DNA from 2 places in the Streptomyces sp. IBSBF 3136 genome. Region 1 is predicted to be linked to the other one. Evidence: riboswitches for the same ligand, from Rfam matches in the RefSeq annotation. Region 1 holds a riboswitch; the other holds the start of a gene.
What was found. A riboswitch is a leader RNA that binds a small molecule or an ion and turns the genes downstream of it on or off. The one in region 1 is predicted to bind cyclic di-AMP.

Region 1 (4,002 bases):
CCGGTCGTCACCAGCACCGTGCCCGCGGCCCCGGCGAGCCGGGCCAGCGCGCGCTCGAAGCGCTCGGCCACCTCGTCCGGGTCGGTGCCGGGACGGATGATGTCGTTGCCGCCCGCGCAGAAGGAGACGAGGTCCGGGGCCAGTTCGACGGCCTTCGGGAGCTGGTCGGCCACGATCTGGTCGAGCAACTTCCCGCGCACGGCCAGGTTCGTGTACGCGAAGTCGCCCTCGGGCCGCCGGTCGGCGAGCAGGACCGCGAACCGGTCCGCCCAGCCGACGAACGCCCCGTCGGGGCCGGGGTCGCCGACGCCCTCGGTGAAGCTGTCCCCCAGCGCCACGTACGACCCGATCACTGATCTGCTGTCATTCTTCGAATCGTCTGCCACGTCGGACCATGATTCACCTTTTTATGTGACCTACGCGACCGTAATACGGGGTTGACGGACGGTGAGATAAGCCACTTCCCCGACAGACGGCACGCGGGAATACACCGCGGCCCGACACACCGCGAGCAGGGCTCGTGCGGGACACACCGAAGGCCGGTCCCGGGGATCGGGGGGCCGGCCTTCGGTGCGTCAGGGAGATGGTTCGTGGGGTGCTCCTCAGCCGACGGGGACGCCGTGCGAGCGGAGGTAGCCGACCGGGTCGACGTCCGACCCGTAGTTCGGGGTGGTGCGGATCTCGAAGTGCAGGTGCGGGCCGGTCACGTTGCCGGTGGCGCCCGACAGTCCGAGCCGCTGACCCGCCGTCACGGTCTGGCCGGCCGACACGGAGAGCTGGGAGAGGTGGCCGTACTGAGCGTAGTAGCCGTCGCCGAGCTTGATGACGACCTGGTTGCCGTAGGCGCCGCCCCATCCGGCGGAGACCACGGTGCCGGCGGCGACCGCCTTGACCGGGGTGCCGGTCGGCACGACGAAGTCGACGCCGGTGTGGTGGCCGCTGGACCACATGCTGCCGGGCACGTGGTAGCCGGTGCCGATGGTGCCGCCGGTGACCGGGAGGGTGTAGCCGGCGGCCGGAGCAGCCTGCTCGGCCGGGGCGGCCTGCGCCGCAGGAGCCGCTTGGGCGGCCGGGGCGGAGGGGGCCGGCTGCGCTGCCGGGGCGGACGGGGCCGGCCGCGGACGCGAGGACGTCCTCGAAGCCGCGGAGGACTCGGTGTGCGCCGTGTGCGCCGTGTCCGCCTTCGCGCCGAGGGACAGCTTCAGGCCCGGGTGGATCAGCGCGGGGTCCGCGCCGACGGCCTGCCGGTTGTCCTGGTAGAGCCGCTGCCAGCCGCCCTCGACGTGCTGCTCGTCGGCGATCCTCGCCAGGCAGTCCCCGGTCCTCACCGTGTAGCTGCGCGCGCCCTGGCCCGTCTGCGCGGCGGCCTTCTCCGCGGCCGCGTTCTGCACGGCGGGCAGGGACCGGGCCGACCCGCCGGGAGCGGTCTGCGGCGTGGCGGCGTGCGCTCCGGTGGCCCCGAGGAGCGGCAGGGCCAGTGCGGCACCGCCGGTTCCGGCGACGGCGATGGAGCGGCTGAGACGCCGGTTCCTGGGGCGTCGGTGCTTACCCTTCGCGGGCATGGCGCGTTCCTCTCCGGCGCCTGCGAGGTGAGCTGTCGGGTTCGGGCTGGAGCTGCCCGGCCGCTCACCGCGGCTGCACCCCGAGCCTGTGCCCCGGAGACCGGGACAGGCAGTCGTACCTGAGGGGTCCCCCGCTCCTGCCGAACACGGGTCATGTGTGTGGGGACTCCGGGCGGCGGCAGGATTCGGCGTTCCGTCCGGATTGGTGGCGAACGTAAGCGAGCGGGACGTGGCCGGACAAGCAACCTGGTCTCGGCAGGAGCCCCCCAGATGATCCAATTCGGGAAAGTACGGTCACTCTGTGTGAATTCCGGACGGCGCGTCGTGTCGAATTCCCTCGTCCGCACCGGAATTACGTGCACATGACGCGCCACACTGGGTCACGGCTATGACGCTCCTCACGCCCCCGTCCGCCACCCTCCGCCAATCCGGATCGAGTTGGAGGAATACGGCGATTCGGACAGGCGGGCAGGCAGGCTAGACGCGGCGCAGCCGGAGGACGGTGGCGTCCAGGTCGCCCTTGAGGCCGGTGCGCAGGCCGTGGTGCAACAGGACCGCACCCCGATACACTTCGCCCGTTTCGCGGCATTCGTACGATGCGGTGGGGTCGAGTCCACGCAGCCGCAGCGCCGGTACCGGCTCGCCGTAGTGCTGCGCCTGGAGGCAGGCGAGGACGACCGACTCGTCCCCGAGGACGTACTGGACGGCGCTCTGCCCGCCCGCCGGGGGCAGCAGCCGGTACAGCTCGCCCCGCTGGACGACCGGGCGTATCTCCTTGTAGAGCTCCACCCACCGGCGGGCCTCGGCCAGCTCCTCGCCGGTCCACCCGGTGAGGTCGCCGCCGACGCCGAGCACCCCGGCCATCGCGCTGACGAAGCGGAACCGCAGCGAGCTGACCCGGCCGTTGAGCTGGGTGTTCGGGCTGTCGGTGACCCAGGCCGCCATCACCCGCGCGGGATGGATCTGGCTGAAGCCGTGCTGGATGGCGAGCCGGTCGAGCGGGTCGGTGTTGTCGGAGGTCCACACCTGGTCGGTGCGGCTGAGCACACCGAGGTCGATCCGGCCGCCGCCACCCGAGCAGGACTCGAAGGCGACCCGGGGGTGGGCGGCGCGCAACCGGTCCAGCAGCGCGTAGAAGGCGCGGACGTGGTCGGTCCACAGGCGCTGCGGATACGGCTCCCCGGGCCAGCCGGCGTCGGTGAAGCAGCGGTTGAAGTCCCACTTCACGTAGTCGATCGGGGCGCTGGACAGCAGGGCGTCCAGCTGTCCCCACAGGTACTCCTGGACGTCCTCGCGGGCGAGGTTGAGCACCAGTTGGTTGCGCAGCTCCGTCCGCCTGCGCCCCGCCTGGTACTGCACCCAGTCGGGGTGGGCCCGGTAGAGGTCGCTGTCGGCGTTGACCATCTCGGGCTCGACCCAGATGCCGAACTGCATGCCGAGGCCGTGCACCTGGTCCGCCAAAGGCTTCAGCCCGTGCGGGAAGCGGTCGGGGTTGGGCGTCCAGTCGCCTAGCCCGGCCCGGTCGCCGGTGCGGGCGCCGAACCAGCCGTCGTCCACGACGAACAGTTCGACGCCGATGTCGGCGGCGTGCCGGGCGAGGGCGGCCTGCTGGTCCTCCGAGATGCCGAAGCCGGTCGCCTCCCAGGAGTTGAACAGCACCGGCCGGTCCCGCGCGGCGTCCGGGATCACGTGGTCCCGCTGGTAGGCGTGCCAGGTGCGGCTGGCACCGCCGAAGCCGCCGTCGCTCCACAGGCCGGCGAAGACGGGTGTGGTGTACGACTCCCCCGGCTCCAGGAGCAGCAGCCCCGAGTCGTCCCAGCCGGCGCCGCCGGTGATCTGCACGCGCGCGTCGGGGAGTTGCGCGACGGCGATCCGCCAGGAGCCGGACCAGCCGAGCGCGCAGCCGTACACCTCGCCGCGCTCCTCGGTCGCGTCGGTGTCCAGCGCGACCCAGGGCAGGTGCTGGTGGCCGGTGTGGCCGCGGCGGCTGCCGATGACCTTCTCGCCGTAGGTGAGGGGGGCGGTGGTGAGCAGGGACTCGGCGGCCCAGCGGCCGTGCAGCTGGGACAGCCGCCAGCCCTCGCGCTCCGGCAGGGTCCAGGTGGCGGCGTCGGCCCGCAGCAGCTCCACGCGCGCGTCCCCGCCGTTGGCCACGGTCACCCAGCGTTCCACCACGTCCCCGCGCATCCGGTGGTGCAGGGTGATCGCCACGCCGTCGTCGTCGAAGCGCAGCCGCAGCTCGTCGGTGCCGGCGCCGGTGTCGGGGTCGGGCCCGGTCTCGTAGGACACGAAGCGCCATTCGGTGCCGCGTCGTTCACCGGTGCGCACGGACAGGGCGGGGCGGACGAAGCGGGGGCCGCCCTCGACGGGGTACTCCTCGTGGCCGTCGAGCGGGGACTCGAAGGGCCAGTAGCCGGGCAGCGGGCGCTCCGCCAGCTCC
Region 2 (4,002 bases), on a different contig from region 1:
CATCGGCGGACTGGCCGTGGGGCTGGTCCCGATGCTCTGGTACTGGCGGCGGGGCAGCGGCTACTACCGGCCCGCGAAGCTGGACGCGACGCGCACCGTGGCGGCGGACTACCTGCCCGGCGGCGCGGGGGTGCCGTCCCGCCTGCACGAGGGTCTCCCCACCGACTTCTGAGGGAGACACCCATGGCACGCGACCGTTTCACCCCCGAGTACGACCCCGCCTGCGGGGACGCGCCACTCACCTCCGCCCGGCAGGACATCGTCATCGGCCGCTGGCAGGGCCTCAGGGATCTGCTGTGGGCGACGGGCACCGATTGGACGCTGCGCGGCCACCGGGTCCGGCTGCTGGCGCAGGCCTGCGCGGGCAGTTCGACGGTGGAGTCGTGGCTGGCCGCCGAACCCGGCAGCGGGGACGCGCTGGTGCTGCGCGCGGCCACGGAGACCGCCCGGGCGTTCCACCTGGCCATCACGGCCGGACGGGGGGTGCCGATCGACCGCGACCGCGTCGACGGCGCGGTCCTGGCCTCTCTGCGCGCCACCGACGCCTGCCCCGAGGACCCGACGCCGTGGGTGTCGCTGATCTCGGTCGCCCGGCTGTACCCGAGCGGGGTACGGCGTCGCGAACTGGCCCGCTGGTGGGACGAGTTGCACCGCCGGGACCCGTACAGCACGGAGGGCCACCTCCAGGTGCTGCACTACTACTCGGCCCGCTGGCACGGCACGCACGGCCTGATGTACGACTTCGCCCGGGACGCGGCCGGGGTGGCGCCGCCCGGCTGCCCGCTGCCGGTGCTGGTGCAGTACGCCCGGGTGGAGGAGTACCGCTACGTCCTGGACGGCGCCCACGGGATGCGCGGCGCGGTCGGTGTCGGCCGGCACTGGGACCACGACAGTGCCGTCAACGACGTGCGGCGCACCTGGGAGCGCTGGGTGCGGGTCCGTCCGGACGGCGAGGTGGCCCCCACCGAGCTGCGCGACCTCAACCAGCTGGCGCACGCGGCCTGTCTGGCCGGCACGCCGGACGTCGCGGCGGACGTACTGCGCCTGCTGGGCCGGCGCGCCACCCGGACCCCCTGGTCGTACACGGGCGATCCGACCCGCCAGCTGATCAAGTGGCGGGAGGAGTTGGGGATACGGGGGTGACGGCGGCCGGCCCCGGGCGTCGAAGGGGACCTCAGGCCGGGCGGACCACGCTGTGGATGATCGACGCGCCGCCGTAGTAGATGGACTCCTCACGGACGTAGGCACCCGGCTTGGGGGCGTGGATCATCATGCCGTTGCCGATGTAGATGCCGACGTGGCTGATGTCGTCGTAGAAGAAGACGAGGTCGCCGGGCTGGGCGTCGGTCAGGGACACCGTGGTGCCGGCGTCGACCTGGTCGTAGGTGGTGCGCGGCAGGGTGACGCCCGCGGCCTTCCAGGCGGCCGAGGTGAGTCCGGAGCAGTCGTACGAGCCGGGCCCGGTCGCGCCCCAGACGTAGGGCTTGCCGATCTGTGCGCGGGCGAAGTCGAGCGCCTTGGCGGCCTTGGCCGCGTACGTGCTGTCCGAGGTGGAGGTGCCCGAGCCGGAGGAGGAGCCCGAGGACGTGCCGGAACCGGAGTCCGACGACGAGCCCGAGGACGTGCTGGGGCCCTGCTGCTTCGCCGCCTGCGCGGCCGCGGCCTGCTTCCTGGCGAGTTCCGCCGCCTTGCGCGCGGCCTCCTGCCGCTTCTGCCGCTCGATCGCCGCGAGGCGTTCCTTCTCCTGCGCCGTGAGCGTGGACAGCAGCTTGCGTGCGGCGGACAGCTTCTCCTGGACGGTGGACTTGGCCGTCTTCAGGTCGTTCTGCGACCGGGTGAGCGACTTGAGGCTCGTGACGGCCTTGCGGCGCGTCTTCAGGGTGGCGGCCTGCGCGGTGACGTAGTCGTCCACCATGCCCTTCTGGCGCGAGGTCAGCCGGTTCATCAGCTGCGTCCGGTCGAAGTAGTCCTGCGGGGAGTCCGCGAGCAGGAAGGTCGCGGTGCCGGGGGTGACGGCCCCGGTCCGGTACTGGGCCGCGGCGAACGAACCCAGTTCCTCGCGTGCCGTGTTGAGGGTGGCCGTGCGCTTGGCCACGTCGTCGAGCAGGGTGTCGACGCGTTTGCGTTCCTCGGCGGTCCGCTCCTTGGCCGCGTCGTACTTCCCGGTCGCGGACTCGGCCTGGCGGTACAGGTCGTCGACCTTCTTCTGCACCTCCTCCACGCTCGGCCTGCCGTCGGCGGAGGGGGTGGCCTCGGCGGTCTGGGACAGCAGCGCCACGGAGGTGAGGGCGGCTGTGGCGAGGACGGGGGTGCGTATGCCGGACACCCGGGTGCCCGTGGGGCGGGACTTGCGGTGCGACGCCAATGCAGGCGACTCCTTCCGTGTTCCGCCTACCGGGTTAGCTGTCGGGTTCGGGCGGGTGGTTCGGAAGGGTTGCCCTACGGCCCGCTCCCGCGAAGGGAGCCGGGCCGATTCACCCCGAGGTCGGTGGGTCCCCGGCTCCGGTCGCCCGCGGGCGCGCCGGACTCGGCGGAGGCCGCGCGGCCCGGCGACGTTCGCCGGTGGTGGTCGCACGACCTGGCCGGAACGCTAGCCAAGTCGTGGGGCCGCTGTGAAGGTTGGTGGGTGATATGCCCGATACATTTTCGTGACCTTCGCTCAGCTCCGCCGTGGCGCGCGGCCCGTCTGCCGTGATGTGGCGGGACTTGGCGGGAAGTGTCCCGAATTCCCTCGTCGGGCGGTCAGGCGGACAGCAGGCCCCTGCCGAGCCAGTCCTTCGCGTCCCGCACCCCGGGCAGGGCGAAGAAGTAGCCACCGCCCGTCGGCGAGATGTAGTCGACGAGCGGTTCGTCGATCAGCCGGGTCTGCACGGCCTCGAACTGGCGCCTGACGTCCTGCTGGTAGCAGCAGAAGACCAGGCCCATGTCGAGGTTGCCCACCTTGTCCACGCCCCGGTCGTAGTTGTAGCCGCGGCGCAGGATGCGGGAGTCGTCGGTTCCGGCGGTGCGCGGGTTGGCCTTGCGGATGTGCGCGTCCAGCGGAATGGCGGTGCCGTGCGGGTCCTTGGCGTAGTCGGGGACGTCGGTCTCCCTGGCGCCGTCGAGCGGTGCGCCGGTGTCCTTGCGGCGGCCGAACATCTTCTCCTGCTCGGTCAGCGACACCCGGTCCCAGAACTCCACGAGCATCCGGATGATCCGCACCACCTGGTAGCTGCCGCCGGTGGCCCAGGCCGGCTCGCCCTGGCCGTCGCCGACCCAGATGAGCCGGTTCGTCTCGCGGGCCGAGCCGACGTCGGGGTTGGCGATGCCGTCCTTGAAACCGAGCAGGTTGCGCTGGGCGCCGGTGGGGCGCGGGGCGTTCTGGAAGCCGTCGACGCGCCACTTGATCTGCATGGCGCCCCGGGTGTGCCGGGCTATGTCACGCAGGGCGTGCAGCACGGTGTCCTGGCTGCCGGCGCACAGTTGCAGGGACAGGTCGCCGTGGCACTCGGCCGGGTCGAGGTCGTCGTTGGGGAAGGTGCGCATCGCGGTGAGCCGGGCGGGCCTGGCCCCGGCGAGCCCGTAGCGGTCGTCGAAGAGGGAGGCGCCGACGCCTACGGTGACGGTCAGGGAGTCCGCGGGGACCTCGGGGCCGAGGATGCCGTTGTCGGAGGGCGGCGCGCCGACGCCGAGGTCGGTGGGGGTGCCGCCGGAGGTGAGGAAGCGGGCCCGCTCGGTGATGGTCCGCAGCAGGTCGGTGAGGCCCTTGCGGTCGTCGGCGATGACGTCGAGGGAGACGAAGGTCGCGGCGGCCGGGGCCGGGGTGACGATGCCGGCCTGGTGGACGCCGTGGAAGGGCACCTTCGCCGCGCCGTCCGTGGCCGCGCCGGCGGCCCGGGCGGTGCCGCCGCTCTCGCCGAGCGCGAAGCCGCCGCCGGCCAGCGCCGCGCCCGCGGCCGACGCCCCCAGCGCGGTCCGCACGAAGGAGCGGCGGGCGGGGCCGGCGGGGCAGGCCGGCGTCTC

Region 2: another riboswitch for cyclic di-AMP. It lies ahead of V7E45_RS24050 (C40 family peptidase); the one in region 1 lies ahead of V7E45_RS07170 (M23 family metallopeptidase).

What each region holds. Positions count from the first base shown of each region.
Region 1 is NZ_JAJSZC010000021.1:5,980-9,981, forward strand. It holds gene V7E45_RS07165 (SGNH/GDSL hydrolase family protein) at 1-353, opposite strand, end outside; gene V7E45_RS07170 (M23 family metallopeptidase) at 603-1,562, opposite strand; cyclic di-AMP (ydaO/yuaA leader) riboswitch at 1,567-1,724, opposite strand; gene V7E45_RS07175 (alpha-galactosidase) at 2,040-4,002, opposite strand, start outside.
Region 2 is NZ_JAJSZC010000120.1:13,110-17,111, forward strand. It holds gene V7E45_RS24040 (APC family permease) at 1-172, shown strand, start outside; gene V7E45_RS24045 (hypothetical protein) at 184-1,143, shown strand; gene V7E45_RS24050 (C40 family peptidase) at 1,175-2,365, opposite strand; cyclic di-AMP (ydaO/yuaA leader) riboswitch at 2,374-2,543, opposite strand; gene efeB (iron uptake transporter deferrochelatase/peroxidase subunit) at 2,743-4,002, opposite strand, start outside.